DNA from 3 places in the Carnobacterium iners genome. Region 2 is predicted to be linked to each of the others. Evidence: predicted binding sites of a transcription regulator. Region 2 holds the regulator's gene; each other region holds the start of a gene.
The links. The regulator CtsR, encoded in region 2, represses protease genes until heat stress. The targets are predictions, from matches to a motif close to TTGGTCAAAAAAGGTCAAANA.
Positions count from the first base shown of each region.

Region 1 (10,538 bases), 1.8 Mb from region 2:
ATGAAAAAACTCGAAATAAAGAAGAAACAGCACAATTAGGAATAGGAGTAGGAGACTTTGTTAGTTTTGACCCTCGAACAGAAGTAACAGAAAGTGGATTTATAAAATCTCGTCATCTTGACGATAAAGTAAGTGTTGCTATATTGATAACTTTTTTAGAAAAAATAAAAAGAGAAAATATTAAATTACCTTATACTACTCAGCTTTTTATTTCTAATAATGAAGAAATTGGTTATGGTGGAAACTCAAATATATCTGAAAAAGTAGTAGAATATTTAGCAGTAGATATGGGAGCAATAGGCGATGATCAACAAACAGATGAGTACTCTGTTTCTATTTGTGTAAAAGATAGCAGTGGGCCCTATCATTATCTACTGAGAAAACAATTAACAAATCTTTGTATTGAAGGTTCCATTCCATATCGTTTAGATATTTATCCTTTTTATGGAAGCGATGCTTCAGCAGCAATGAAAGCAGGAGCAGACGTTCGTCACGCGTTGATTGGCGCAGGAATTGATGCTAGCCATGCTTACGAAAGAACTCATTTAGCATCAATAACAGCAACGGAAAAGCTACTAGAGAGCTATCTACTAAGCTCTATGATTGATTCATTATAAATAAGGAGATGAAAAAATGGAACTTTTCAAAAAATCAAAATTAATGTTTTGGTCTATCTGGTTATTAGTTGTAGCTACTTTGATTTTTATGTCTACAAAAATTGACTTTATATTTCAACCTGTTACGACATTTGTATCAACTCTTTTTACACCGATTTTAGTAGCTGGATTTTTATACTATCTCTTGAATCCAATCATTAATCTAATGGGAAAAACTAAAATTAAACGTAAGTATGGTATTCTAATTATTTTACTTTTATTCATAGGAATTCTAACTGTTTTAATTTTTTCAGTTTTACCTGTATTAGTTAGACAAGTAGGAGAATTCATCGCAAATATTCCTGATTTAATAAAAGCGCTCGAAGCCTATTCTAGAGAAATTATTAGACAACCTTGGTTAAAAGATTTTAATATAGAAAAATCTATGAATGAATTAGATTTTTCTATCGGCAATGTTGCAAATACTGTTTTTTTAGGAATCACAAATAGTGTAGGATCAATATTTGGGGCAGTTACAAATACTACAATCGTTATTTTTACAGCTCCTATTATTCTATTTTATATGTTCAAAGATGGCCAGCAATTTAGGCCAGCAGTAGCAAAGTTTTTTCCAAAAGAATTTAGAGGACAGTTGATTGAGCTACTTGGACAAATGAATAAAACGATTGCTTCTTATATCAGTGGACAATCATTAGTATGTTTGATGGTTGGAATCCTTACGTTCATTGGCTATTTGATTACGGGGATGCCTTATGCGTTATTGTTAGGAATCATAGCAGGCGTTACAAATATTATTCCTTACGTTGGACCTTATATAGGAGCAGCACCCGCTGTTATTATCGGTCTTACTATCTCTCCAACAAAAGCGATTTTAGTAGCATTAGTAGTCTTAGTTGTTCAACAAATAGATGGAAACTTTATTTCTCCAAATGTTATTGGAAAAACGCTAGACATCCATCCTTTAACGATTATTGTGATTTTACTTGTTGCTGGTAATTTAGCGGGATTACTGGGTATGATTTTAGGTGTTCCGTTCTACGCAGTAGTAAAGACGATTGTTATTTATTTACACGATATGATAAATATAAAGAAACGACATCAGAGTTTATAGTTTGAAGAGACTGAAAAGTAATACAGTTCACACAGAAAAATAAATAACATATTCATTGACTTAAAATAAGCATTTAAAGGTAGTTTTATCTACTTTTTAAAGGCTTATTTTTTAAAAAAAGAAGATATTTTTCACTATGTAAAAAGCTTGATTTCAAGCGAAATGAATCTTTATGTTTTCTTTTCTTTTGTTATTGTGATATAGTAAACGAGTGTTTAGTGAATAACAATACCAACTAAATGGTGCCAATTTTATTAAACGAATCTAATAAAAACTTAATAATAGGAGGAATTACAATATGAAAGTGATCGTAATTGGCTGTACTCATGCAGGAACATCTGCGGTAAAAACAATTTTAAATGATAACCCTTCAATAGAGGTAGCAGTTTTTGAACGTAATGACAATATTTCTTTTTTATCTTGTGGAATAGCTTTGTACGTAGGTGGTGTAGTAAAAGATCCTACGGGGCTGTTTTATTCAAATCCTGAAGAATTAGCATCTATGGGTGCAACGGTTAAAATGGAACACAATGTTAAAGAGATTGATACAGTTGCTAAAAAAGTAGTTGTTGAAAACATTTTAACGGGTGAAGTATTTGAAGAGTCATATGACAAATTAGTCAATACAACAGGTTCTTGGCCAATCATCCCACCAATTCCAGGTATTGATCACAAAAATATCCTATTGTGCAAAAATTATAACCAAGCAAATGACTTAATTGCTAAATCAAAAGATGCTAAAAAAATCACAATCGTTGGTGGTGGTTATATTGGTATTGAATTAGTTGAAGCTTTTGCTGAGTCTGGTAAAGAAGTGACACTAATTGATGGTTTAGATCGTATTTTAAATAAATATCTTGATAAAGAATTTACGGATGTGCTAGAAGCAGACTTACGAGAACGCGGAATTAAATTAGCATTAAATCAATCTGTTAATGGATTTAACGCCAATGAAGCTGGAGAAGTTGTATCTGTTTCAACTGCACAAGGTGAGTATGAAACAGATTTAGTCGTTATGTGTGTAGGATTCCGTCCTAACAACGATTTACTAAAAGGTCGAGTCGATATGTTACCAAATGGAGCTATCATTGTAGATGATTACATGAGAACGAGCAATCCTGATATTTATGCTGCAGGAGATAGCTGTGCAGTAAACTACAATCCTAATGGCGGACATGCTTATATTCCTTTAGCCACAAATGCTGTTCGTATGGGTACATTAGTAGGTAAAAATATTATAGAACCTAAAGTAAGATACAGAGGCACTCAATCAACATCTGGATTGTATTTATTTGGTTTTAATATTGGCTCAACAGGTGTAACGACAAGTGGCGCACCGCACTTTGATTTAGATGTTCGCTCAGTTTTGGTCAAAGACAACTATCGTCCGGAATTTATGCCAACAACTGAAGAAGTCTTAATGCAATTAGTCTACGAAGTAGGAACAAATCGTATCGTAGGTGGACAACTTATGTCGAAATACGATGTAACTCAATCTGCTAATACTCTTTCTTTAGCTATTCAAAATAAGATGACTATTGAAGATTTAGCGTATGTTGATTTCTTCTTCCAGCCACACTTTGATCGTCCTTGGAATTACTTGAATATTTTAGCTCAAGCAGCAGTAGAACAAGAAAGAAAATTAGCTGGAAAATAATTTAGAAGATAGTTTGGTATCTTAAAGGAGGGGGGAGCTGTAGTCCTTTCTTCTTTTTTTGTTTTTATTAAATAATATAATGAGAATAAGAGTGAGCAATAACTATGTGAAGGATGTGAATAGAGTGAAAAAAATAGTCTCCTCTATACTAGCCTTACTCATTGCTTTGACTGGAGGGTATGCTATATCAGACTCTTCAACAAAGAATTCATCAACAGGAGTTGAAAATCAAAAACTAGCGATAGAACTAGAAAGAGTAATCGATGGAGATACGATTGTATTTAATGAAAATGGCGAAAGTAAAAAAATGCGTTTACTCCTAATAGATACTCCTGAAAGTACGACAACTAAAACAGATAAAGTTCAACCATTTGGTAAAGAATCAAAAGAATTTTTAACAGATTTTTTGACAGGGAAAAACTTATCAGTAGAATATGAAGTGACTCAAAAACAAGAAGATCAATATGGACGTATACTAGCCTACCTATTTGCTGATGGAGAACTAGTTCAAGAAGGACTAGTGCGAGAAGGATTAGCGAGAGTAGGTTATGAAAAAGGGCAAGAAATCTATCTTAATGATTTAAAAGAGGCAGAACAAGCTGCTGCGCTAGAAAAAAAGAATATTTGGTCGATAAAGGATTACGTAGGGGAATATGGTTTTAATAATAAATAAAAAAATCTTAATGAGTGTGCTATAATTATTTAGATTATAGTTAAAAAAGAGTGTAATAGAAAAGGGTGTTGACATGTAGGTGCATGCCATTAAGTAAAACCACTAAAAAAACTACTAAATAATGATTTAAATGAGGGATGCTAATATGGAACAAAAATTAAAAGACGAAGTAGAAGCAAGAAAAACATTTGCGATTATCTCCCATCCGGATGCTGGTAAAACAACAATTACTGAACAACTTTTGTTGTTTGGTGGGGCAATCCGTCAAGCAGGGACAGTAAAGGGTAAAAAAACAGGGAAATTTGCAACTTCTGACTGGATGGAAATAGAAAAACAACGTGGAATTTCTGTTACTAGTTCAGTTATGCAGTTTGAATACCAAGGAAAGAAAATTAATATTTTAGATACACCTGGGCACGAAGATTTTTCAGAAGATACCTATAGAACATTAATGGCTGTAGATAGTGCGGTCATGGTTATTGATAGCGGAAAAGGAATTGAGCCTCAAACCAAGAAGCTATTCCAAGTTTGTCGTATGCGTGGTATTCCAATTTTCACTTTCATTAACAAGCTTGATCGCGATGGTAAAGAACCGTTAGAACTACTAGAGGAACTAGAAGAAGTTTTGAAAATCGATTCTTACCCTATGAATTGGCCTATTGGAATGGGTAGAGGTTTATTAGGACTATATGATAACTACAATAAACGAATTGAAATTCATCATCCTGATATAAATGGAATAAATGGTGAGAAAATTGTTGAGTTAAATGCAGAAGGTAAAATAGAAGGAGACCATCCTATAAAGAAATCTTCTTTATATGATCAAGCTTTAGACGATATAGAATTATTAAATGAAGCTGGAAATGACTTTTCTGAAGAGAAAATTATAAACGGGCAATTAACACCCGTGTTCTTTGGATCCGCATTAACTAATTTTGGAGTTCAAACATTCTTAGATACTTTCTTGAACTTCGCACCTAGTCCATCTTCTCATAAAGATATATCAGGTAATAAAGTACCAGCGACAAATGACGAATTTTCAGGTTTTATTTTTAAAATACAAGCGAATATGAATCCTGCTCATCGAGATCGTATAGCTTTTATTCGGATTTGTTCAGGTGAGTTTGAACGAGGAATGGATGTAACTCTTGCTAGAACAAAAAAGAAAATAAAATTATCTAACTCAACTCAATTTATGGCTGAGAGTCGGGAAATGGTTCAAAGAGCGGTTGCTGGAGATATTATTGGTTTGTACGACACAGGTAACTTTCAAATTGGAGATACTATTTTTGAAGGTAAGAAATGTGTTGAATTTGAAAAGTTACCGCAATTCACACCTGAGATTTTTATGAAAGTTTCTGCTAAAAATGTAATGAAACAAAAATCATTCCATAAAGGTGTTCAACAATTGGTACAAGAAGGTGCTATTCAATTGTACAAAACGTTCCATACAGAAGACTACATTTTAGGAGCAGTAGGACAGCTACAATTTGAAGTCTTTCAGTATAGAATGCTTCATGAATACAAATCAGAAGTAATTATGACTCCGATAGGGAATAAAATCGCACGGTGGATTAAACCAGAACAATTAGATACTAGTATGTCATCTAGTCGGAATTTACTCGTTCGGGACCGTTTTGACCAACCATTGTTCTTGTTTGAGAATCAGTTTGCTATGCACTGGTTTGCAGATAAGTATCCAAATGTAGAACTAACATCCTTGTTATAAAATAAATTTGGTTAAAAAAATAGTAAAGCTAGAAACCCCGTATAGTAGTTTCTGTATGGGGTTATAGCTTTACTATTTTTTATAAATAAATCAGCAAGAACGTATTATTGCTCTACTAGTATAGATAACTCAACAATGTTAGGCGCATGTAAAATTTCTGCTTTATCTAGAGTTGTCTTTAAGATATTATCTATGGCATATTTTATCTCAGCATTTTTTATATTCCGGTGCTTGTTTAATAACAGAACATCTTCATGAGTAGGAGCTCCTGAAAAAATTACAGTTGTCGGTCCTAATGTATAAACTTTTATAAAGTTTGCATCAGTACTCCCTAATTGCTCGGTTACTAAATCTATATGGCTATTGGTAACGTCAATAAGCTTCATTTTTTCACCTCTTTTTTTAAATCTAGTAGATTGAGACTATTATATAATGAATAAGTAGTAAATTCAAAGTATATTAATTGAATGAAAAAGGATTAATCATAGGGTAAAAGAGTATGCAAGTAAGAGGATGTCTAGATTAAATTCTAAACATCCTCTTACTTGGCTAAATAGTAGTCGATTAGTTGGTAGTTTGATTAGCTTTTGTAAATGCAGAAACTTCCTCTTTAGAGGTAAGGATAATATCACCTTTATCATTTATTGAGGCAAGTAGATCTTTTATTTCAGGATAATCAATATAGAAATCAGCGATTCGATCTTCTATTTGTTCTTGAATAACGCGACGCAATGGGCGAGCGCCTAATTGAAGGTCGTATCCTAAGTCGACTAATTTCTTCTTAGCAAGTTGATCAACTTCTAAACTAATTCCTTGATCTTTAAGCATCTCGTTGACATCTCGTAACATTAAATCAACAATCACAAGTAAATGCTCGTATTCCAAAGTGTTAAACTCTACGATTGCATCAAAACGGTTAATAAATTCAGGTTTGAAGAAATCGGTCAAATGATTCAATACAGATTTTTGATTCCCTTTAGTGGCAGCGGAAAAGCCGACATTTGCTTCTATAGAACCACTTCCTGCACTACTCGTCATGATGATGATAGTATCTTTAAAACTAACTGTACGGCCTTGTGCATCCGTTAAACGACCGTCCTCTAGAATTTGTAAGAACATGTGTAAAACATCAGGATGAGCTTTTTCGATTTCATCTAAGAGCAATATACTATAAGGATTACGTCGTACTTTTTCAGTAAGTTGTCCTGCTTCGTCGTATCCTACGTATCCTGGAGGAGAACCGATTAACTTAGAAACACTATGCTTTTCCATATATTCACTCATGTCAAAACGAATATGAGCCTCTTTATTACCAAACATTTCTAAAGCTAATTGTTTAGCTAATTCTGTCTTTCCGACTCCTGTTGGTCCGACAAATAAAAACGAACCAATTGGACGATTTTTTTTATTTAAACCAATTCTACTTCTTCGAATAGCTTTTGAAATTTTTTCAATTGCTTGATTTTGACCTATAACTTGCTTACGTAAGTCTGATTCTAAGCTTTTAAGTTGAGATTGCTCTTTAGCTTTAAGTTCACCAACTGGAATATTGGTTTTTGTTTCAATAATCTGAACCATATCTTTTTCAGTTACAATAGGTCGCTCTTGTGATTGAATCGTTTGTTTTTCACGCATAGCTGCGAGCTTAATAGCTTGATCTCGATAGAATGCAGCTTTTTCATAATCTTCTTCTTTTAATGCAGCTTGTTTTTGTTGAGCAGTCTCAACTAGTTTATCTTCAATAAGTTTTGGATCCATCACTTTTATGGTTAAGTTCTTTTTAGAACCTGATTCATCAAGTAAATCAATCGCTTTATCTGGTAAAAAACGATCTTGGATATACCGACTAGATAATAAAACGGCATTTTTAATTGCTTCATCTGTGTAAGAAACTTGATGATAGTCTTCGTATTTACTTTTAATTCCTTCTAAAATATCAATCGTTTCTTTTATGGAAGGTTCACGTACTTGAACAGGCTGTAAACGACGCTCTAAAGCTGCATCTTTTTCAATAGAGCGATATTCTTTCAGTGTAGTTGCTCCAACCATTTGAAGTTCACCACGAGCTAAAGCCGGCTTTAGCATATTACCTGCATCCATGCTGCCTTCTGCGCTACCAGCCCCTACAATTTCATGTACTTCATCGATAAAAAGAATAACTTTTGGATTTTTTTTCATTTCATCCATTAATTGCTGCATTCTTTCTTCAAATTGTCCTCGGACACCTGTTCCTTGTACTAAAGAAGCAACATCTAACTGAATAACTTGTTTGTTCATTAATTTTTCAGGTACTTCAGCATCTATGATTTTTAAAGCTAAACCTTCAACTATAGCTGTTTTACCAACACCAGGTTCGCCAATTAAAACAGGGTTATTTTTAGTACGTCGATTTAATATTTCAATCACGCGATTAATTTCATTGTCTCGCCCAATAACAGGATCAATAGCACCATCTCTAGCTAAGGTTGTTACGTTTATCCCAAATTCTCCCAAAAGACCGCCTATTTTATTTGTAGGAGGGTATACACTTTCATTATAGCCATTATTTTTATTTGATGGAGTATTTTGATTACCACGCTCAGGTAAACTGATAGAGCGGAAAAAGTCATCTAAATTACTTATACCAAAAGGTTCTTGAAGAGTTTGACGATTGTCTTGTCTATTTCCTTTACCATTAGCTTCCTTTAATAGATTATAACAATTTTGACAAATATCTAATTGGCCTTTTTGACCATTCATGTTTGTGTACAAATGAATGTTTGCATCTAGCTGTTGACAATTTTGACACAACATATAGCACACATCCTTCCAGTAATTAATTTTGTAAAAGGTAGAAAGATTTTTTTGACCTTTTCTGACCTTTCAATTTATTATACACTGACCTTGTCTGACATTCAAGTATAGTGCTCTATCTTTTAATAAAAAATTAGAGTACAATTAGTCCTTAATAAATATGCTTTCACTTTAGAGGGGAAATGATATCTGAGATGGATAGTAGCCAAATTACAGAAAATATTGAAAAATTGATTAGTGGAAAGACAGACGAAATATTTATAAAAAAAGAAGATTTTATGATATTTAGAGAAATCTGGTTAAATCATCCGAAAAAAAATTCACTTATTGGTACGGCAAACCATTATGGTGAGGTTAGTTATCAGTATAAATCAATTGATTAAATGAGTAATAAACGAAATTCTACAAAGAAAAGATAGAAAGTAGTTGTAGAATCTTGTTTAAAATGGTAACATTATAAAGAAGAAAAAGTTATTTTTAAGTAGTGCGTTCTTTATGTAAAAGTGTTTAGACAATAACTACTTAGAAAAAACTTTAATAAAATTTTTTTTATTAAAAGGAGATCAAACATTATGGAAAAACGCGATTTTCACGTAATAGCTGAAACAGGGATTCATGCACGTCCTGCAACTTTATTGGTGCAAACAGCTAGCAAATTTAATTCAGATATTAATCTTGAATATAAAGGTAAATCTGTAAATTTAAAATCTATCATGGGTGTAATGTCATTAGGCGTTGGCCAAGGTGCAGAAGTTGTTATTAGTGCAAATGGTACTGATGAAGCAGAAGCAATTTCAAGTATTGAAGAGACAATGAAGAAAGAAGGTTTAGCTGAGTAATGGTTGAAAAATTAAAAGGGATCGCAGCGAGCGATGGCATTGCTACAGCAAAGGTCTATCTTCTTGTTGAGCCCAATTTATCTTTCGACAAAATCTCAGTTGATGATTCTGATTCAGAAATAGACCGTTTAAAAAATGCCTTGAATAAAGCAACTAAAGAACTTGAGCTGATTCGTGCTAAAGCTGTTAAAGCTTTAGGCGAAAAAGAAGCTCAAGTTTTTGATGCACATTTAATGGTTCTTTCTGATCCTGAGTTAATTGGGAGTATCGAAAGCAACATAAGCGACAATAAAGTAAATGCTGAAAGCGCACTTAAAGAAGTCACAGATACGTTTATCAGTGTCTTTGAAGGTATGGAGGATAATCCTTACATGCAAGAACGTGCTGCCGATATTAAAGATGTTACCAAGCGTGTATTAAGTCATCTTCTAGGGGTAAGATTACCAAGCCCAGCATTGATTGATGAAGAAGTAATCGTTATCGCACATGACTTAACTCCAAGTGACACAGCTCAATTAAACCGTAAGTATGTTAAAGCTTTTGTCACAGATATTGGTGGACGTACTTCTCACTCAGCAATTATGGCGCGTTCTCTTGAAATCCCAGCAATCGTTGGGACTAAGTCTATTACAGACTTAGTTGAAGAAGGAGATGTCATTATTGTTGATGGTTTAGAAGGTGACGTATTAGTTCATCCAAATGAAACCGATATTTCCTTTTACGAAGAAAAAGCAAATCAATTTGAAAATCAAAAAGCAGAATGGAATAAGTTGAAAAATGAAAAAACCTATACTGCTGATGGAAAACACATTGAATTAGCTGCTAATATTGGGACACCTAAAGACTTAGTTGGTGTTAAAGAAAACGGTGGAGAAGCCATTGGTTTATACCGTACTGAATTTCTTTATATGGATTCACCTGACTTTCCAACTGAAGATGCACAATTTGAAGCTTATAAAACGATTTTAGAAGGTATGGGTGACAAAGCTGTTGTCGTTAGAACGATGGATATCGGAGGGGACAAGGAACTACCTTACTTAACTTTGCCTCACGAGATGAATCCATTTTTAGGATACCGTGCAATCCATATTTGTTTAGCAGAACCAGATATGTTTAAAA
Region 1 covers NZ_FXBJ01000002.1:2,310,459-2,320,996, reverse strand. The annotation lists gene B9Y54_RS11135 (M42 family metallopeptidase) at 1-617, shown strand, start outside; gene B9Y54_RS11130 (AI-2E family transporter) at 634-1,728, shown strand; gene B9Y54_RS11125 (FAD-dependent oxidoreductase) at 2,027-3,385, shown strand; gene B9Y54_RS11120 (thermonuclease family protein) at 3,510-4,058, shown strand; gene B9Y54_RS11115 (peptide chain release factor 3) at 4,204-5,787, shown strand; gene B9Y54_RS11110 (DUF1827 family protein) at 5,892-6,173, opposite strand; gene B9Y54_RS11105 (ATP-dependent Clp protease ATP-binding subunit) at 6,352-8,580, opposite strand; gene B9Y54_RS11100 (hypothetical protein) at 8,763-8,963, shown strand; gene B9Y54_RS11095 (phosphocarrier protein HPr) at 9,153-9,419, shown strand; gene ptsP (phosphoenolpyruvate--protein phosphotransferase) at 9,419-10,538, shown strand, end outside.
Region 1: a site for CtsR is predicted at 8,629-8,649, ahead of B9Y54_RS11105 (ATP-dependent Clp protease ATP-binding subunit). Genes of this name have one in related genera too.

Region 2 (10,538 bases):
CACACTGTCAAGAAAAGCTTCTAGTTAGAAACAATCTGCCCGTACCGCAAACCGACACAGGTAGTCGAGGAGAGAATCCTAAGGTGTGCGAGCGAACTCTCGTTAAGGAACTCGGCAAAATGACCCCGTAACTTCGGGAGAAGGGGTGCTGACCATTTGGTCAGCCGCAGTGAATAGGCCCAAGCAACTGTTTATCAAAAACACAGGTCTCTGCTAAATCGAAAGATGACGTATAGGGGCTGACGCCTGCCCGGTGCTGGAAGGTTAAGAGGATGGGTTAGCTCTCGAGCGAAGCTCAGAATTGAAGCCCCAGTAAACGGCGGCCGTAACTATAACGGTCCTAAGGTAGCGAAATTCCTTGTCGGGTAAGTTCCGACCCGCACGAAAGGCGTAATGATTTGGGCACTGTCTCAACGAGAGACTCGGTGAAATTATAGTACCTGTGAAGATGCAGGTTACCCGCGACAGGACGGAAAGACCCCATGGAGCTTTACTGCAGTTTGATATTGAGTGTTTGTACAGCTTGTACAGGATAGGTAGGAGCCTATGAAGCCAGGACGCTAGTCTTGGTGGAGGCAATGGTGGGATACTACCCTTGCTGTATGACCACTCTAACCCTCAGCCATAATCTGGCTGGGAGACAGTGTCTGACGGGCAGTTTGACTGGGGCGGTCGCCTCCTAAAGTGTAACGGAGGCGCCCAAAGGTTCCCTCAGAATGGTTGGAAATCATTCGTAGAGTGTAAAGGCAGAAGGGAGCTTGACTGCGAGACCTACAAGTCGAGCAGGGACGAAAGTCGGGCTTAGTGATCCGGTGGTTCCGTATGGAAGGGCCATCGCTCAACGGATAAAAGCTACCCTGGGGATAACAGGCTTATCTCCCCCAAGAGTCCACATCGACGGGGAGGTTTGGCACCTCGATGTCGGCTCATCGCATCCTGGGGCTGTAGTCGGTCCCAAGGGTTGGGCTGTTCGCCCATTAAAGCGGTACGCGAGCTGGGTTCAGAACGTCGTGAGACAGTTCGGTCCCTATCCGTCGCGGGCGCAGGAAATTTGAGAGGAGCTGTCCTTAGTACGAGAGGACCGGGATGGACACACCGCTGGTGTACCAGTTGTTCTGCCAAGAGCATCGCTGGGTAGCTATGTGTGGACGGGATAAACGCTGAAAGCATCTAAGCGTGAAGCCCCCCTCAAGATGAGATTTCCCATCACGTAAGTGAGTAAGACCCCTGAGAGATGATCAGGTAGATAGGTTGGAAGTGGAAGTACAGCGATGTATGGAGCGGACCAATACTAATCGGTCGAGGACTTAACCATTTTTAAACGATGAAGAAACGGTTTTATTGTCTTATAGTTAAACACTACCCAGTTTTGAGAGAACAACGTTCTCTTATAGCTAAAAGATGTGTGGTGGCGATGGCAAGAAGGTCACACCTGTTCCCATGCCGAACACAGTAGTTAAGCTTCTTAGCGCCGATGGTAGTGAAGGGTTTCCCTTTGTGAGAGTAGGACGCTGCCGCGCATCTAATAGTTTTTTTCTCATATGGAGGTTTAGCTCAGCTGGGAGAGCATCTGCCTTACAAGCAGAGGGTCGGCGGTTCGATCCCGTCAACCTCCACCATGAGTCATTAGCTCAGTTGGTAGAGCATCTGACTTTTAATCAGAGGGTCGCAGGTTCGAATCCTGCATGACTCATAACTATTCATTAAAATGACTAGTTATGCCATATTTTAGCGGGTGTGGCGGAATTGGCAGACGCACTAGATTTAGGATCTAGCGTCGAAAGACGTGGGGGTTCAAGTCCCTTCACCCGCACCATATTTTCAAGCCGGCTTAGCTCAGTTGGTAGAGCATCTGATTTGTAATCAGAGGGTCGAGGGTTCAACTCCTTTAGCCGGCACCATTAGCGGAAGTAGTTCAGTGGTAGAACGCCACCTTGCCAAGGTGGAGGTCGCGGGTTCGAACCCCGTCTTCCGCTTACTAGGTCATCTAGTAAGCGATGTAACAATCGTAACTTGTTCAAAATGCCGGGGTGGCGGAACAGGTAGACGCACAGGACTTAAAATCCTGCGGTGAGTGATCATCGTGCCGGTTCGATTCCGGCCCTCGGCACCATATGTTGCACCCATAGCTCAATTGGATAGAGTACCTGACTACGAATCAGGCGGTTAGAGGTTCGACTCCTCTTGGGTGCATTTTTTAAATTTTATAAGATAATCACGGGAAGTAGCTCAGCTTGGTAGAGCACTTGGTTTGGGACCAAGGGGTCGCAGGTTCGAATCCTGTCTTCCCGATAATATGGAAAACCACTTACTTTGAGTGGTTTTTTTGTATTATCTAAAAGAATCAAAATTAAGTGGTGGTACAACCTAAAATTAATGACTATTATGACTATTCTAATTAAAATAGTCTGTTTTTAACTTAATATAAGAAGAGTTGCTTTTCAAATCCATTATTTTCTCGTATAATTAAAGTCAGTATTAGTCAAAACTTAGTTAATATTTTAAATATTTATTTTTTAACGAAAAAATAAATAACAAAGTCTGGTGTTGAGACGAAAAGAAAAGGAGTGTTACTGAAAGAGCACCGTTGCAATGTATGGTAAGAACAGGTAATATACACATACCATACAACCTCATTGTTTTAGTAACAAGTCACACATGAACAATCAGAATATGTCGGATATCATTGAAGCTTATTTGAAAAAAGTACTTGGGACAGATGAGCAAGTCGAAATTAGACGTAGTGAAATGGCAGACCGATTTAATTGTGTCCCTTCTCAAATTAATTATGTAATCAATACACGATTTACTGTTCAACAAGGCTATTTAGTGGAAAGTAAACGTGGTGGTGGCGGATATATACGAATAATCAAAGTCAAATTACTCGACGAAGCAGATATGTTGGATATGATGATTGATGTAATAGGTAGTGAAATATCACAAAGAAATGCCTATTCAATTGTAGAAACACTTTACCAAGATAGTATGATTGCTAAACGAGAAGCTAGCCTAATGCTTTCAGCAATGGAAAAGTCAGTTTTATCTTTAGAAGACTGTAAGAAAGAAAATGAATTACGGGCAAGAATAGTGACGGCTTTTTTGAATAACTTAAGATACGAGCAATTGTAAAGAATGGAGGTAATATTATGAATGAATTATTCTCAGAAAAAGCAAAAGACGTCTTAATGTTGGCTCAAGAGGAAGCTAAAGAGTTTCGTCATCGTTCGATAGGTACGGAACATATTTTGTTAGCTCTTGTGGTTGAGCAAGAAGGAATAGCAGGTAAAACACTTCGTGAATTTTCAATAACTGAAAAAGAAATACGAGAAGAAGCAGCACATTTTACCGGTTATGGAACAATGAAATATGATTCAAAGAGCATTGTTCTTCCTTATTCACCCCGGGCTAAACAAGCGATAACATTAGCCACAGATGAAGCTAGGCGTATGGGATCCTCCCTAGTAGGAACAGAACATTTATTACTTGGCTTGTTGCGTGAAGAGGATGTATTGTCTTCTAAAATTTTAACAAATCTAGATATTAACTTAAATAAAATACGTCAAATATTACTAAAAAAAATAGGCGTTATAGATGAAAAAAATAGTAAGACAAAACGTTCTAAGTCTGTTATTAAACAAACGATAGGTACTCCGACACTTGATGCTTTAGCAAGAGATTTAACAGCAAGTGCTAGAGCTAAAAAAATTGATCCGATTATTGGACGACAAATAGAAATAAAAAGAGTCATCCAGGTGTTAAGTCGACGTACTAAAAATAATCCGGTTTTGATTGGTGAAGCGGGAGTAGGTAAAACTGCTATAGCAGAGGGGTTAGCACAGAAAATTGCTGCTAGAGAAGTTCCGCATACATTAATCGGTAAACGGCTAATGATGCTCGATATGGGTTCTTTAGTCGCAGGCACAAAGTACCGTGGAGAATTCGAAGAACGAATGAAAAAAATTATTGATGAAATTTATCAAGACGGAAACGTTATACTGTTTATTGATGAGTTGCATACACTAATTGGAGCAGGTGGTGCTGAAGGCGCAATAGACGCTTCTAATATACTGAAACCCGCTTTAGCTCGTGGAGAATTACAAACTATAGGTGCTACTACGCTAGATGAATACCAAAAATATATTGAAAAAGATGCAGCTTTAGAAAGACGTTTCTCACCTATTCGTGTTGAACAACCTTCTCTTGAAGAGACGGAAGATATTTTATTAGGTTTACGTTCGCGCTACGAAGATCACCACGGTGTTGAAATTACTGATGAAGCTATCCATGCAGCTGTCCAATTGTCTTCTCGTTATATAACTGCTAGACAACTTCCTGATAAAGCGATTGATCTAATCGATGAGTCAGCTTCAAAAGTGCGATTAGACTCTTCTAATAAACCTTCACCGATGGTGACTGCACTTAAACAGCTAGAAACATTGATTGAGGAGAAAGAAGTAGCTATTCAGTTGCAAGATTTTGAAAAAGCAGCTAAGTTACGAACAAGTGAAATGCAGCAAAGAACAGAAATTGAAGGGATTTTGGAAAAAATTAAGCATCCTGGTCCAAATTCAGTTAATTTAAAAGTAGAAGAAAATGATATTGCAGAAGTCGTTTCCTTATGGACAGGTATACCAGTGAAACAAATGGACCAAAAAGAATCAGGTCTTCTGTTAAAATTAGAAAATATTTTGCATAAACGCTTAATAGGACAAGAAGAAGCCGTTAGTGCAGTAGCTAGGGCTATCAGAAGATCTAGAAGCGGATTAAAAGATCCTAATAAACCAATCGGTTCATTTATGTTTTTAGGACCAACAGGAGTAGGGAAAACAGAATTAGCAAAAACACTAGCCGATGCTATGTTTGGTAGTGAAGAAGCATTGATTAGAGTAGATATGTCTGAATTTATGGAAAAATATAGTACAAGTCGTTTAATTGGCTCTCCTCCGGGTTATGTTGGTTATGATGAAGGTGGACAACTAACTGAAAAAGTAAGGCAAAAACCTTATTCAGTTATCTTATTTGATGAAGTTGAAAAAGCCCATCCAGATGTCTTTAACATTCTGTTACAAGTATTAGATGACGGTCATTTGACTGATTCAAAAGGTCGTAAAGTAGACTTTAAGAATACCGTTATGATTATGACTTCAAATCTCGGAGCAACGTCTTTGAGAGATGAAAAATTAGTTGGGTTTAGTACAAAAGATAAGAAGAAAGACCATAATATGATGGAAAAAAGGATTAAAGAAGAATTAAAAACAACCTTTAGGCCAGAGTTTATCAATCGATTAGATGAAATCATTGTGTTTCATGCGCTTGAAAAAGCTGAGCTAAATAAGATTGTTAAATTATTAGCACAATCAATTATTAAGCGTTTAGAAGAAATGGATATTCATGTTAAAATAACCCAAGCAGCTATAGACGTCATATCTAAAGCAGGATTTGATCCAGAGTACGGTGCTCGACCTTTGCGTCGTGCGATTCAAAAAGAAATTGAAGATCGCTTGAGTGAAGAACTATTGAGTGGAGTAATTAAAGTTGGAGATCAGGTTACTCTTGGGGCTTCAAAAGGAAAAATTAAAGTTACTGTAAAGGATAGAACAAAAAAGATTGAAATATCTTCTGATTCAATAAAATCTTAAAAATAGTTTTTAAAATAAATTATATAGAACCCAAATACCTAGTATCATTCTCAGATGCTAGGTATTTTTTATTCATATTATTCGTATTTTTTCTTTTTTTCTGCTATGCTTAAATCATAGATAGAGTAAGGGAGATGTATATTTTATGAAAAGAAGTGCACGTAATTTACTAGTCGGTTTAGGCGCTACATTAGCGATAGGAGCCGTTATCTTATCTACATCTGATAGAAATATGGCTAAAGTAGAGGCCTATATTAATCGGCAAAAAGCGAAAAATTTTGTTAAAGATACATTAAAGGGTAATGAAAAAGCTTTAGATGTTGTTGAAAAATTATCTGATGAAGAAGTTATAAATTTATTAAAAGTTGTTGATAAAGTCAGTGATTTAAAAGGGCAAGTTGGGAGCTATACAAATCATCTAAAAGAGGCAACGAATGAATTTAAAGAGATGTTTGTGGATAAAAAAGAAAAAGCAACAGAAAAAGCAGAAGATTTTGTAGAAGAAGTGAAAGACAAAGTAAAAGGATAAAAAAATTTAAAAATTAAATAAGCTCCTACTTATTCACGAATAGGTAGGAGCTTATTTAATTTTACATCATTTGTTTATTAAAAGAACAAGCTGAATTATGCAACAAAGTGTTATTTCTTAAAAAACTAATAGATAGCAAAGTAATAAATCATCCATATTGCGTAAAGATAACCCACTCGTATCACAAAACCGTTCTATTCGATATTGTAAGGTATTTCGGTGAACGTACAATGATTTAGCGGCTAAACTGATATTCCCTTGACTATGCCACATAGCTAGAATGAGTTCTTTTAACTCAGGTTGAGTTGTGTATTTCTTTTTAAGAATAGGCATGAGGATACTTTTATCTAAGGATTCAGACGTATAATGATGCAAAGCAACAATAGGTAAAGAAAGTAAGGATTTTCCTTTATTTTTTTGTTTTTCGAAAATAAATTGTTCTTCTTCAAAAATAGATTTGAATTCTTTATTTATTGGCCAGAATTGACCAATATAGCAAATAGTTTTAATTGAAAAATCATCATCAAGTGTTTGAATGATACCCGAAAGTTCAGCGAAAGTTAACTTTTCGTCAGACTTTTTTTGAATCAGTAATCCAGAAGTTTCGTTGGTAAAAAAAGCTTCTTTACTGTTACTAAAAATACTTTTGAATGCACTAAGCCAAGTTTTTTTTTCAAAATAAGAGTCCTTTTTTAAAATGATAAATTGGATAATACGAAATTCACTATCTAAAGTTGGAGGGGAAGGCTCAACTCCATTTATTAAGTAGTTTTGCCATTTTAAAGCAACTGAAGAAAGATTAGTTTTTTTTGAAACAAATAAAAGGTTCAATAATTCAATTTCAGAGGATGTTTTAGTTGATTTTTCAAAATGAATCCATTTATTTTTGAATGGAAAAGAAATAAAGTTAGTATTTTCTAAAGGTAGGTCAGTTAACTGAGCATCTGAATAGATTGATTTAATCTCATTGAATTCCAAAATAATACCTCTTTTCAAATAAATAGGAATGATTCTTTTATAACAACTTCTTTTTTTGATATTTCTGCTCAAATCTAGTGTTGATTTATGATAGGATAACATTAATAAATTAAGAAGGACTGAACTTATGTTAACAATGAAAGAAAAAGAATACTTTATGGGTGAAGCGATTAAAGAAGCTAAAAAAGCTAGAAATAAATTAGAAGTACCAATTGGAGCCGTTATTGTTCTCAATGGCCTTATTATAGGCCGTGGTCATAATGGTCGAGAAGAAAGTCTTGATGCAACAGCGCACGCTGAAATGTTTGCTATTAAAGAAGCAAACGAGACGCTTAAAAACTGGCGTTTAGAAGATGCACAATTATTTGTCACATTAGAGCCCTGTCCAATGTGTAGCGGTGCAATGATTTTGTCACGTGTCAAAGAATTGTATTATGGAGCAGCAGATCCTAAAGGTGGAACAGCTGGTACCTTAATGAACTTGTTAACCGATAGTCGCTTTAACCACCAAGTTATGATAGAAAAAGGCATTCTCGAGTATGAATGTAGCGAATTATTAACTTATTTTTTTAGAGAGTTGCGTAAACGTAAAAAAACTGAAAAAGCTGAACAAAAAAAATTAGATGAACGATAATAAGATAAAGAAAGTTTGAAAAAGAATTTAGTCGTTTAATAATTCTCGATCTTTTGCAATAGTAGCATCAACACCCTTAATAACAGTCGAAATAAATCCTTCATTCTCCAAAGCAACAATTCCTGCAACGGTTGTACCACCAGGTGAAGAAACTTGATCTATTAAGTTCCAAGGAGATTGATCACTTTCTAGCACTAACTTTGCACTACCTAAAACAGCTTGCGCCGCAATTTTTGTAGCTAGTTTTTTAGGCATACCGTTCTTAACAGCTCCACGAGCTAGTGAATCAATGAAGAGAAAAGTATATGCTGGCGAACTACCTGCAATAGCAATGAATGTACTAAAATCTTTTTCCTCTAACTCAATAGCTTCACCAATAGATTTAAACATACCTATTATATACTGAATTTGTTCAATGGATGAAAAAGTATTCCCGCAAATAGCAGTCATGCCTTCGCCGATAACAGAATTTAAGTTTGGCATGACTCGGATAATAGGATTAGTAGAGTTTATTCCGATTAGATGAGATAATTTTTTAAGTGATGTTCCAGCAGCAATTGAAACCAATAAAGGCTGATACTTTTTAATTGCTGAGCTTAAATCAGGCAGTATTTCTGCAAGCACATTTGGCTTAACCGCTAAAACGACAATATCTACGCTAGCAATTAATTCTTCATTTGAAGAGCAAATAGTCGTTTTTGTTTCGGATGCGAAATCAGTTAATTTTTCTTTTGTTCGGCTAGAGATGTAAATTTCTTCGCTATTCATATATTTTTTTTCAATCATACCTTTAATAATAGCGTTAGCCATATTTCCTATACCAATAAATCCAACTTTCATGAGGAACACTCCATTCTATAGAATATAGTAAACTGTTATTATTTTAACATAAAAACAAGATAGCTGTTTAGCTACATTAGTTTTAACTGATTTTAAAAATTAAACTTATCTTGTACCAAAACGGTTATGGTGATAGAATATAATTCATGTTTTAAACTGTATTTTTACATAATGAAAGCAAAAGAAACGGTTATTTTTCTTTTGTATGGAGTATAAAATAGAAGACTGTTTAGAAGTTGTATTTAAGGATAAAATCTAAATATACTTATTAAACAAGTTAAAGAGGGGAGATTTGACATGCAAGATCGTTACGAAGAATTAAAAAGAGCTGAAAAAGGAGCAATAGTAAGTATTGTAGCATATATTTTCCTCTCTTTAATTAAAATATTTGTTGGGGTTACTTACCAATCTGCTGCATTAAGAGCAGATGGACTAAATAATTTAACCGATGTTTTCTCTTCCTTAGCTGTTTTAGTTGGATTGAAATTAGCTCGAAGACCTGCAGATGATGACCACCCTTATGGCCATTGGAAAGCAGAAACAATAGCTAGTCTAATCACTTCTTTTGTGATGCTATTTGTAGGAATTCAAGTCTTTTATTCTAGTTTTAACCGAATAATTGATGGAGGAAATATCCCGCCGGAAAAAATAACAGGATTCATAGGGTTTGTGGGTGCTATCATTATGATGGGTGTATATTTTTATAATTTAAAACTTGCAAAAAAGATAAATAGTGATGGATTAAAAGCGGTTGCTAAAGATAACTTAAGCGATGCTCTAACTAGTTTAGGAACAACGATTGCTATTATTGGATCAATGTTGGGATATATCTGGATGGATGGTGTGATGGCAATCATTGTATCTATTATCATTATTAAGACAGGTATAGAGATTTTTAGTGATAGCGCATTCTCGCTATCTGATGGATTTAATACGACAGATTTAGGTGAATATAAAAAGCGTATTCTGAGTTTACCAAATGTCCTTTCAGTTAAAGATATTAAAGCACGCAAATATGGTGCAAATGTCTATGTAGATGTAACTATTTTAGTTGATGCAACATTAACTGTACTTGAAGGTCATCAAATCACAGAAAATGTAGAACGGATATTGAGAGAATCATATGGCATAATTGACATTGATGTTCACGTTGAGCCAGATCAAATGAATAAAAGTAAATAAATAGTAATATCTTTATTATGAAAAGAAGATAAGAGTGATTTATTGGTTTCTTTAGAGAGGTTAAGCAGTCATCGGCTAACCGGTTGAAAAGTTCTGTTATTTTTAGTTACTATACTAAGAATAATAGAGCTTTTTTTAAATAAAAATTATTAATTAATTCTCTTTCTCTCTTTATTTTAATAATAGGAGAAAGAGAAAATTATTTTTTAAAAATAGAATAGGCTTTGACAAATAAAAAAAAATACGGTAAATTAGTCAATGGACGAACTATTTAAAAATACAAAGATTCTAATGTTCGTTTATAGAGCATGAAAAATAAGAATAGTTTAAATGAATAGACAATAAAGAAGAGAAAGAGGTTTTCAAGCGAATGAAAGTTTTTGATTATGAAGACATCCAATTGATTCCCAATAAAAGCATTGTTCGAAGTAGAACAGAATGCGATACAAGCGTGACATTAGGCAATCATACATTTAAAGTACCTGTTGTTGCAGCGAATATGCAGACCGTAATTGATGAAGGATTAGCCATTTGGTTTGCAGAGAATGACTATTTTTATGTGATGCACCGTTTTGAAGAAGAAAAACGTCAACTATTCATAATCGACATGCATGAAAGAGGATTATTTGCTTCTATCAGCGTTGGGGTAAAAGAAACAGAATATGATTTTATTAAAGAGTTAGCTGGACAAGAAATTATACCTGAATATATTACAATTGATATTGCACATGGTCAC
Region 2 covers NZ_FXBJ01000002.1:474,450-484,987, reverse strand. The annotation lists rRNA gene B9Y54_RS02585 (23S ribosomal RNA) at 1-1,315, shown strand, start outside; rRNA gene rrf (5S ribosomal RNA) at 1,405-1,520, shown strand; tRNA gene B9Y54_RS02575 (tRNA-Val) at 1,544-1,619, shown strand; tRNA gene B9Y54_RS02570 (tRNA-Lys) at 1,621-1,693, shown strand; tRNA gene B9Y54_RS02565 (tRNA-Leu) at 1,732-1,816, shown strand; tRNA gene B9Y54_RS02560 (tRNA-Thr) at 1,826-1,901, shown strand; tRNA gene B9Y54_RS02555 (tRNA-Gly) at 1,905-1,976, shown strand; tRNA gene B9Y54_RS02550 (tRNA-Leu) at 2,025-2,113, shown strand; tRNA gene B9Y54_RS02545 (tRNA-Arg) at 2,120-2,193, shown strand; tRNA gene B9Y54_RS02540 (tRNA-Pro) at 2,219-2,292, shown strand; gene B9Y54_RS02535 (CtsR family transcriptional regulator) at 2,659-3,129, shown strand; gene B9Y54_RS02530 (ATP-dependent Clp protease ATP-binding subunit) at 3,147-5,639, shown strand; gene B9Y54_RS02525 (hypothetical protein) at 5,785-6,168, shown strand; gene B9Y54_RS02520 (helix-turn-helix domain-containing protein) at 6,286-7,146, opposite strand; gene tadA (tRNA adenosine(34) deaminase TadA) at 7,274-7,780, shown strand; gene proC (pyrroline-5-carboxylate reductase) at 7,808-8,620, opposite strand; gene B9Y54_RS02505 (cation diffusion facilitator family transporter) at 8,918-9,802, shown strand; gene guaC (GMP reductase) at 10,173-10,538, shown strand, end outside.

Region 3 (10,538 bases), 240 kb from region 2:
CTAGTGCTCCATCAATATCTGATTGAGCCATGTATTCAGCGATATTTTCAGGTTTCACACTGCCACCGTATTGGATACGGACTGCTTCAGCTGCTTCTTTAGAAACTTCTTTAGCGATCGTTTCGCGAATAACAGAACATGTATCATTTGCATCTTTAGATGTAGATGATTTACCTGTTCCAATTGCCCAGATAGGCTCGTAAGCAAGAACAGATTTAGCAACTTGCTCCTTTGTTAAACCAGCAATTGCTGCTACGATTTGTTGGCTTACCCATTCATTTGTTTGTCCAGCTTTACGTTGTTCTAACGTTTCACCACAACAAATAATTGGTGTCATACCATTGTTGAAAATAGCATGAGCTTTTTTGTTAACGTCTTCGTTTGTTTCATGGAAATACTCACGACGTTCTGAGTGTCCGATGATCACATAGTCTACTCCGATATCATTTAATGCTGCTGGACTTGTCTCTCCAGTAAAAGCACCTGAATTTTCGAAATAAGCATTTTGAGCTGCAATTCTTAATTCTGTGCCTTTAGCAGCATTTACTAATTCATGTAAAAATAAAGTAGGAGCTCCAATAACAGAGTCCACTTTTTCTGCTGAAGAAATGTTTGACTTAACTGCTTCAACAAATGCTAAAGCTTCTGAAGCTGTTTTATTTAATTTCCAGTTGCCAGCTATAATTGGTTTACGCATAAAAAATAACTTCCTTTCATCTAGCTAAAAACTATCTTATTTGTTAGAGATTGATGATACTCCTGGTAATTCTTTGCCCTCAAGATATTCAAGAGATGCTCCGCCACCAGTAGAAATATGAGTGAATTGATCAGCAAAACCAAGTTCCATAGCTGCTGCTGCAGAATCTCCGCCACCAATAATTGTTGTTGCATCTGTTAAGTTTGCAATAGCTTCACACACACCAATTGTACCGTTAGCAAAGTTTGTCATTTCAAATACGCCCATTGGTCCGTTCCATACAACTGTTTTAGCACCTTGTAATTCTTTAGTGAATAATTCAATTGTTTTTGGCCCAATGTCTAGTCCCATTTGATCATTTGGAATTGCTTCATGAACTTCATTAGCAACATCATTACTAAACTCAGGAGCTGTGATTGAGTCAACCGGCAAAATTAATTTGTCGCCGCCTTTTTCAATAAGAGTCTTAGCTAATTCAATTTTATCTTCCTCAACTAATGACTTACCGATTTCAATTCCTTTAGCAGCGTAGAATGTATAAGTCATTCCTCCACCAATAAGAACTTTATCCGCTTTATCTAATAAGTTTTCAATAACTCCAATTTTATCACTAACTTTTGCGCCGCCTAAAATAGCAATAAAAGGACGTTGTGGTTCATCAACTGCACCACCGATAAACTTGATTTCTTTATCCATTAAGAACCCAGCAGCTGTTTCAAGATTAGAAGCAACTCCAACGTTTGAAGCATGTGTTCTGTGGGCTGTACCGAATGCATCGTTGACGAATACGTCACCTAGGCTAGCCCAGTACTTACCAAGTTCAGCGTCGTTTTTGCTTTCTTTCTTGCCATCAATGTCTTCAAAACGAGTGTTTTCGAATAATAAGACTTCGCCATTTGCTAATGAAGCAACAGCATCTTCTAATTCTTTGCCACGAGTTTCAGGTACGAAGGTTACTTCTTTACCTAATAATTCGCTCAAACGCTCTGCAATAGGACGCAATGTTTTATCTGCTTTGTCTTCTTCTGTTTTCACTTTACCTAAATGAGAGAAAAGAATAACTTTTCCACCTTGTTCAATAATGTATTGAATCGTTGGTAAAGCAGCTTGGATACGGTTATCATTCGTGATTTTACCGTCTTTCATTGGCACGTTGAAATCAGCACGGACCAGTACTTTTTTATCTTTTAATTCTAAATCTGTTACAACTTTTTTTACCATTGAGATCCTCCTCAATTCTACTAATTTATTCAAAAATAAAAACAGGGAAGCGCGCAGCTCCCCCGCTTATCAAAACGTCTTTATTAATTATTTGCTCAATTTAGCGAAATACTCTAACGTACGAATTAATTGTGCAGTATATGACATTTCATTGTCATACCAAGAAACAGTTTTAACTAATTGCTTGTCTCCAACGGTCATAACTTTTGTTTGAGTTGCATCATATAATGAACCAAATGTCATGCCTAAAACGTCTGAAGAAACGATTGGGTCTTCAGTGTAACCATAAGACTCGTTTGATGCTGCTTTCATAGCTGCGTCAACTTCTTCAACTGTTACAGTTTTTTCTAAAACAGTGATTAATTCTGTTAATGAACCAGCCGGTACAGGCACACGTTGCGCTGCTCCATCTAATTTACCTTTTAATTCAGGAATAACTAAACCAATTGCTTTAGCAGCTCCAGTTGTATTAGGAACGATGTTAGCTGCTGCTGCACGAGCACGACGGAAGTCGCCACCAGCGTGTGGAGCATCTAATGTATTTTGGTCACCTGTATAAGCGTGAATTGTAGTCATTAAACCTTGAACAATTCCATATTTGTCATTTAGTACTTGAGCCATAGGTGCTAAACAGTTCGTTGTACATGAAGCTCCAGAAATAACTGTTTCAGAACCGTCAAGAATTTCGTGGTTTACATTGTAAACGATTGTTTTCATGTCGCCTGATGCAGGTGCAGAGATTACAACTTTTTTAGCTCCTGCTTTTAAGTGTAATTCAGCTTTTTCTTGAGAATTGAAGAAGCCAGTACATTCTAAAACGATTTCTACGCCTAATTCTCCCCATGGAAGTTCTTCAGGGTTACGGTTGCTTAAAACTTTTACGTCTTTGCCGTTAACATTGAATGCGCCATCTTTAACTTCAACTTCACCATTGAAACGTCCTTGTGTTGTATCATATTTCAACAAGTGAGCCAACATGTTTGCATCTGTTAAATCGTTGATTGCTACTACTTCCATACCTTCTACTTCTTGAATGCGACGGAATGCAAGACGACCAATACGTCCAAAACCATTAATACCTACTTTAACTGTCATAACTAAATTTCCTCCTTTAGGAATCGTAAAAAATTTATTTTAAAGGGTTATCCCTCTTAAAATCTGATTGGCGGCACCTTCGTCTGTGATTAACCACGTTTGGGAAGGTACATTTTTCATATGTGCTTCAATCGCCTTGGCTTTAGAATTTCCTCCTGCAACTGCGATCACACTTGGTATTCGTGTAAGATCTTTTGATTGCATACCAATACGTGGGATTTTATAAACAACTTCCCCATTCTGGTTATAGAATTCTCCGAAAGCTTCACCAACTGCTGCTTTGTTTTTAATCAGAGCTAGAACTTCTTTGCTCATACCTCTGCGCTTTGCCATATGTGTTGCATCTCCAATACTATAGAGAACACAGTTAGCTTGTTCCACCAGATCTAGCGTTTTTTTGATCTCTGGTTCTTTTAAGAGCGGCTTGTACGTTTCTTCGCTCACTTGTTCTGGTACATATAAAACACGGTTTTTCCCACCAGTTCTCTTAGCCATCTGTGCACTAACAGCGTTAGCTTGGATTTCTACTGACTCACCTAGTCCACCTCTAGCTGGTACAAACAATAATTTACGGTGGTAGGAAAGACTTCCATCCATATGATTCGCAACTTCTGCCATTGTTGTTCCGCCCATAACAGCAATGATGTTCATTCCTTCAGGTAATAATACCTTCAACGAATCCATTGTTGCGCGTCCTAACTCATCTTGAACCTTGGGCTGCTCCTCAACATTTCCAGAAACAATTACACAATGTTCTATCTTAAAATAGGTGGCTAATTGATTTTCTTTCTCTCGCATCCCCAATAATTGGCCCATTATCTGATCTAAATCATGGTATACACTTTCTCCACTTACGGTTAGCTGCATGCCTACTTTAGATGTTTTAATTAAGCCCTGTCTTTTCAATGCGTCTACTTCAGTTCTTAGTACACGCTCAGTAATATCCATTTTGTCGGCCAGCACTCTACGCCCAATAGGACCTAGTAAATAAACATTGCGCAAAATTTGATACCGTCTCCTCAGCGTATCCATAATGTCCGGTGTAACTTTTTCTACGATAGACAATATATCCTGCATGAGTTCCCTCTTTCTCAGTGGGTCAATTAACGACCACGTGAGTCGCCGGGCGACCCTTGTTGACTAAAAAAACAAGAGATTTAAGTGAAACAAGACATTCAGTTAACTGTATGCTCTACTCTTGTTTTCCACTGCAGTCTAAAAATGTGCACTGCTTTTATTCCTTACTTCTACCATTATATCATCTAGTCTTTTTAGTTTCAAGCTTTAAGGGGCAAACCAAGGAATATTATTCGCATTTTTTTACCTCACTCTAAAGAATGAATAGTAACAATATTGTTTGAATAAAAATAAAACCGCTCAGCAGACATCGTCTATTGAGTGGTTTTATTTTTATTATTTTAGACTCTTAACCAGGCTGCATAACTCCTGCAAACGCTAACCATGCTAATACAGATTTAGCAACTAAACTTAAAATGATGTAGGCACGTTCTCCATAAAGATAATTTTTCCAGGGACCGACTTTTTTATACTGTAAAATCATATTTACTGGAAACAGATTAAAGAAAACAAAATAGGTTCCTGCTAAAGCATAAACGAACCAAGGAACTTCTGATGGATCAGCATTTCCGAATGCGTACAATAAAATAACTATCCATGGAACGAAACCGGCAATTGTTCCAAAAATAAACGACTTCCAATCTGTTGACTTTCTGTAGTAAGTCATTTCCTCCATGACTAAACCGAATAGATTCATCGTGGCATTAAGAACAAACATTAAAATAAGTGATCCAATGTCATATACACCAAACAACATCGCTATTAAAATAATCATTAATGACGAACTAATCGCATATTCATACCATCTAAAGCGATTCATATTTCTTTCTAAATCTTTATTGTATATTTTATTTCCCCAAGGCGTCACAATAATAAAATGTGCTAGTGCAGAGATAAATAAAAATAAAGAGACCATTATCCCGAATGGAGCACTAAAAAGTTCTTTTTCTTCAGTTAACAATCTCATCTGAGTTGTATCAAATGTAAGGAAATAAGAGCGAATAGGAATCTTAAAATCAGCAATTCGATCAATAAAAATAGCAAATCCAAGCATTAAGCTCCCTTGGACTAAATGCAATAACCCCATAATAATGTTAAATCTTTTTAACGATTTGAAATCTATTACTTTAGCCATTAAAACCACCCCTTTTTTTAGTTAAACTAGAAATTTCATTTTGCTATTCTAGTTTACTATATTTCTTCTTTGTACACGCTTATTATACGCTTTTTCTATAAATATAACTATTTATATGCTTAGTTATTTAAAATTCTTGTCTTCTTTTTCATAACTAATGAGGTTATTTAGCTTGTATTTATTGATTAACCTATCCGATTATTTATTAGCTGAATTTAATTCATTCTCAATTAAGATCTGCAGTTCATCTACTGTAATATGTTCATCAAAAACTTCATCCCCGATAAAAACTGATGGAACTAACTCTACGTTAGCTCGAACGGCTTCTTCAATAATACTAGCTATTTCTTTTTCATTTGGCTGTATCGTTAAACCGCGTTTTTCTTCAACGTAAGCTGCAATTTCATCCATACTGTTTAAGTTGCCCCATTCGCCTTGTTTCTCATAAAAGTAATCTATTTCTTTTAAAGCGACTTCAGGAGTAGAGTAATCTAGATAACGATGAACGACGTTTCCTTTTCTCAAATGAGGTGTCTCCTTATTATAATGCTTAATGATTCGTTGCACTTTTCCTTCTTCTACATATTTAGCCAAGAGCTCCTTCGAATCATCATGCCATTTCTTACAAAAAGGACAACTTACGTTAATAAATTCAATAACTTTAACTGGTGCGTTAGCGTCTCCAATTTTCAATCCATAAACAGTCTCTACTTCTTTTGCTTTTATTTTGCTAGTATCCATTATAAAATCCCCTTTACTCTTTAGTACTTCACAGTATAAAGAAAATTTGACACAAGTGTTACCATTTTGAATTATCTTCTTAAAATTGATTTTATTTCTTTTCGCAAAACGAAAGAAGATGAGGCTTGTTGTCTCCCCATCTTCTCTATTATTCTTATCCTTTTAAATCTGCACTGTTTTCCATAATTTCGTCAATCAATCCGTATGCCTTAGAATCTTCAGCCGACATGTAGTTATCGCGATCTGTATCGCGTTCAATAACTTCAATCGGTTGTCCAGTACGCTCAGATAAAATTTGGTTTAAACGTGCTCGTGTTTTCAAAATATGACGTGCAGCAATTTCAATTTCTGTCGCTTGTCCTTGTGCTCCACCAAGTGGTTGGTGAATCATTACTTCAGCATTTGGTAATGCATAACGTTTCCCTTTAGTTCCAGCTGTTAATAAGAAGCTTCCCATTGAAGCAGCCATTCCCATTGCGATTGTTTGAACATCTGCTTTAATAAAGTTCATTGTATCGTAAATAGCAAATCCAGCTGTTACGCTTCCTCCTGGAGAGTTAATATAAATATAAATATCTTTTTCAGGGTCTTGTGCATCTAAGAATAATAGTTGAGCGATTACTGAGTTTGCTACATCATCATTGATTTCTCCACTTAACATAATGATACGATCTTTTAATAGACGAGAATAGATGTCGTATGCACGCTCACCTCTTGATGATTGTTCTATTACTGTAGGGATTAAATTCATAACTTGTTTCCTCCTTAAAATGGTATTCTTTTGTATTGTAACATAAACTTGTTTCAGTCTTGCTATTTTGTATTTTACTCTTTTGGTCAACTAAGGTCAAATAATAGAATTAGTTCATAAAAAAGTAGCGTTATTAATTATTATGGGTACAATTAAAGCACACTCACGTGAACTAATTAGTGAAAGGAGATTAAACATGGAGACGAGAAAAAATACTAACTCTTATTTTGACGGAGGATTACTTAGTTTTATCGGATGGAATCTTCTAGGATTAACTGTCACTGTACTTACATTAGGGATTTGCTATCCTTGGGCATTATGTATGGTTTATGGTTGGAAAATCAATCATACTGTTATAGAAGGAAAAAGAATGAAGTTTGTCGGTTCAGCAGTTGGATTATTTGGGCATTGGATTAAGTGGGTGTTATTGTCTATCGTTACTTTAGGTATCTATAGTTTTTGGGTTTCTATCAAACTAGAGGACTGGAAAGTAAGAAACACACTATTTTTAAATTAAATAAAATAGATTATTTCATTGGACTTGCTTATTTATAGCAAGTCTCTTTTATTTTTTTCTATAAACATTGTACGATTATAGAGTAATCCTAAAATGACAGATACGATTAGTTCGATGATAAAAACTAAAAATACTTTCCAATTTAAATTTAGTTGTAAATAGCCTTCGCTGCTTATGTAAACAGCTAACCCAATACATCCATTGAACCATGCATGACTTAAAATACAGAGAAATAAGTTTTTTGTGTATTTATAAATTGTCGTAAATGTGAAAGATAAAATCACTCCTAAAAATAAATATAATCCAAATGGTATGGCACTTTGTGGAGTCCCCTTTATTGCCCATAATGGTAGATGCCATATACTCCAAATAATCCCAACAATTATAACAGATGGAAAATAACTAACTATTTTTTCTAATTTAGGTTGTAAATACCCACGCCAACCTAATTCCTCAAGTCCACCTCCAATAATAAAAATTGGAAAGTTAAGGAGCATATAAAAAATGAATATTGACTCCTTTATCCCAAACGCAATCCAAACCATAAAGAAACGTCAAATGATATAAAATCCAAATATTAACCACGATTTTCTATCTATTTTCCTGTCAAAAATGAATTTTAAAAAAGATTTTTTGTTAGACTCTTTATTGAACGTTTGATAAATGATATAAGAGCTAAAGGCAGGTCCTAACCCACCAATTAACATGGGGATATAAAACAAAGGTTCACCGTACCAAAGAGCATTAAAATATCTATTGCTATAATAATAATTAGCCAAGACAACCAAGTTATAGAAAAAGTATATAGTAGAAAAAGTCCAATTTTCTTTAGCGAATGATTTGTTTGTTCCATATTTTAGCACTCCTTTAACTACTCGCGATTCCTTACAACTATTTTCTAGATTATAGTAAAATTCCATACGTAAAAGGTGCCTATTTTCAAATTCCACTATGTTTTTCTAACTATCCATTGATTAGTTAGATTAATAAAAATAAAAAAGCACCTACTGCCATAGAAGATGAAAAACTTCGACAATAGATGTTTTTATGGGAATTAGATAGTATAATTAAAAAAAACTGTTAAATCAGTATTTATACGTCTTAATAAATGCCTCCTGAGGGAATCGAACCCCCATCTCAAGAACCGGAATCTTACGTGCTATCCATTACACCAAGGAGACAAATTAACCAAGCCTAACCAATTCATTTTAGCTGATATCTCGTTAAAAAACAAGGGCTTTAGCTAACCTATTCTTTTTCCAACTCTGACATTAGATAAAAAATACACTCATTCTTTGTGTTACAATACTAGTATACCTACAATCTTATCAAAGGAGGCCGCTACATGAATTTTGAACAATCTTTTTCTCAACAACAAAATCAAGTTCAAAAAATGGCCATGACACAACAACTCCAACAATCTATCCAAATGTTACAATACAATCAAGAAGATTTATTGAATTTCTTAAACCAAAAAGCTTTAGGAAACCCTTTAATTGAAGTAAGTGTTCCTCAAGAGCGACTAATTGAAAATTTCCCAACTACTATTGCCTATAATCCGGACGATGATGAAACGAATTATATGAATCAAATTCCCGATACCTACTTGTCTTTATTTGAATACATTTATGAACAAATCCATTTAACCATGCGTGATACCCGGTTAAGGGAATTAGTTATCTGGCTAAGTGAATATTTAGATACTAATGGCTATTTAACCATTACCTTAGAAGAAGCTGAACGGTTAACAAAAGCTCAACCTCTTCAAATTCTTGATGCACTTGTTTTACTCCAACAGTTAGAACCAGGTGGTGTTGGAGCTAGAAATTTACAAGAGTGCCTAATGCTTCAAACAGAACGCCATGAAGATGCGCCAAATATGGCTTATATTATTTTAGAAGAAGAATTTGATCTTTTCACAAATCGCAAGTGGAAGGAAATTACCAGAAAATTAGATGTCTCATTAAATGAAATACAACGCATCTTTGATTTCATTCAAACACTAACTCCTTATCCAGGTGCATTGTTTAATGGAGAAAAAGAACAATTTCTTAAACCAGATCTTTTTGTTGAAGTAGATTCTAAAGAACTAAAAGTGATTTCTGTTAAATCCGGACTGCCTGTTATTGCATTTCAATCTTCTTACTACGAAGATATGATACAAGTAAAAGATAAAGATGTTACTCACTTTATTAAAGAAAAACAAGCTGAATATGACTGGCTCCAACGCAGTCTTACACAAAGAGGCGATACGATTTTACGTGTTGGAACAGCTATTGTAAAAAAACAAAAAGGATTCTTTATTTTACCAGATCATCCTGTCCAACCCTTGACATTGAAAGATATCGCAACTGAACTCGAGATACATGAATCAACAGTTAGTCGTTCAATTAATGATAAATATTTAGAAACAACTTTTGGTATTTTTGAATTGAAACATTTTTTTACGAATGCATTAAATGTCCTAGCAACAGAGGAATCAACCTCAGAACAGTCTGAATTAGTTTCTACGAATGAAGTTAAAAAGAAATTAATATATTTTATCGATTCTGAAAACAAGCGAAAACCTTTATCCGATCAAAAGTTAACTGAACTACTAGCAAAAGACGGAGTCGAAATATCTCGCAGAACAGTTGCTAAATATCGTGAAGCTCTTTTAATTCCAACCTCTCTTAAACGAAAACGCTTTGAAGAGTAACAAGCTTTTTTAAAACAACATAAATACCTACAATCTGAGTATCCTACACAGTTCGTGGGTATTTTTTGCTCTTTAAAGTTTAAAGTAAGCATTAATGACTTGCAGTAGGTTGGTTTCTTAATTTTTCTGCTATCTCATTTAATCTGCGTAAACGGTGATTAATACCTGACTTGCTGATTTGACCGCTGGGAATCATTTCTCCTAGTTCCTTTAAAGAAACTTCAGGAGACTGAAGCCTTGCTAAAGCAATTTCTTGTAATTTAGCAGGCAGTTTGTCTAATCCCATGACATCATCAATGTACTTGATGCTTTCTATTTGCTTACTAGCTGCATCAATTACTTTATTTAAATTAGCGTTCTCACAATTTACTAAACGATTAACAGAGTTTCGCATATCTCGAACAATTCGCACGTCTTCAAATTTCAGCATCCCACTCGTCGCGCCTATGAGCGCCAGAAAATCAGCTATCTTTTCACCCTCTTTTAAATAAGTAATGAATCCATTGCGTCTTTCTAATGTTCGAGCATTCATATCAAAATAATTCATCATTTGACAGATATCATCATTGTGCTCGGTATAATTAGAATAAATTTCTAAATGGTACC
Region 3 covers NZ_FXBJ01000002.1:231,280-241,817, forward strand. The annotation lists gene tpiA (triose-phosphate isomerase) at 1-697, opposite strand, end outside; gene B9Y54_RS01285 (phosphoglycerate kinase) at 734-1,918, opposite strand; gene gap (type I glyceraldehyde-3-phosphate dehydrogenase) at 2,006-3,013, opposite strand; gene B9Y54_RS01295 (sugar-binding transcriptional regulator) at 3,053-4,090, opposite strand; gene heR (heliorhodopsin HeR) at 4,440-5,225, opposite strand; gene B9Y54_RS01305 (thioredoxin domain-containing protein) at 5,424-5,966, opposite strand; gene clpP (ATP-dependent Clp endopeptidase proteolytic subunit ClpP) at 6,121-6,717, opposite strand; gene B9Y54_RS01315 (DUF898 family protein) at 6,914-7,234, shown strand; gene B9Y54_RS12425 (CPBP family intramembrane glutamic endopeptidase) at 7,267-7,779, opposite strand; tRNA gene B9Y54_RS01325 (tRNA-Arg) at 8,344-8,415, opposite strand; gene rpoN (RNA polymerase factor sigma-54) at 8,580-9,932, shown strand; gene whiA (DNA-binding protein WhiA) at 10,024-10,538, opposite strand, start outside.
Region 3: a site for CtsR is predicted at 6,800-6,820, ahead of clpP (ATP-dependent Clp endopeptidase proteolytic subunit ClpP). Genes of this name have one in related genera too.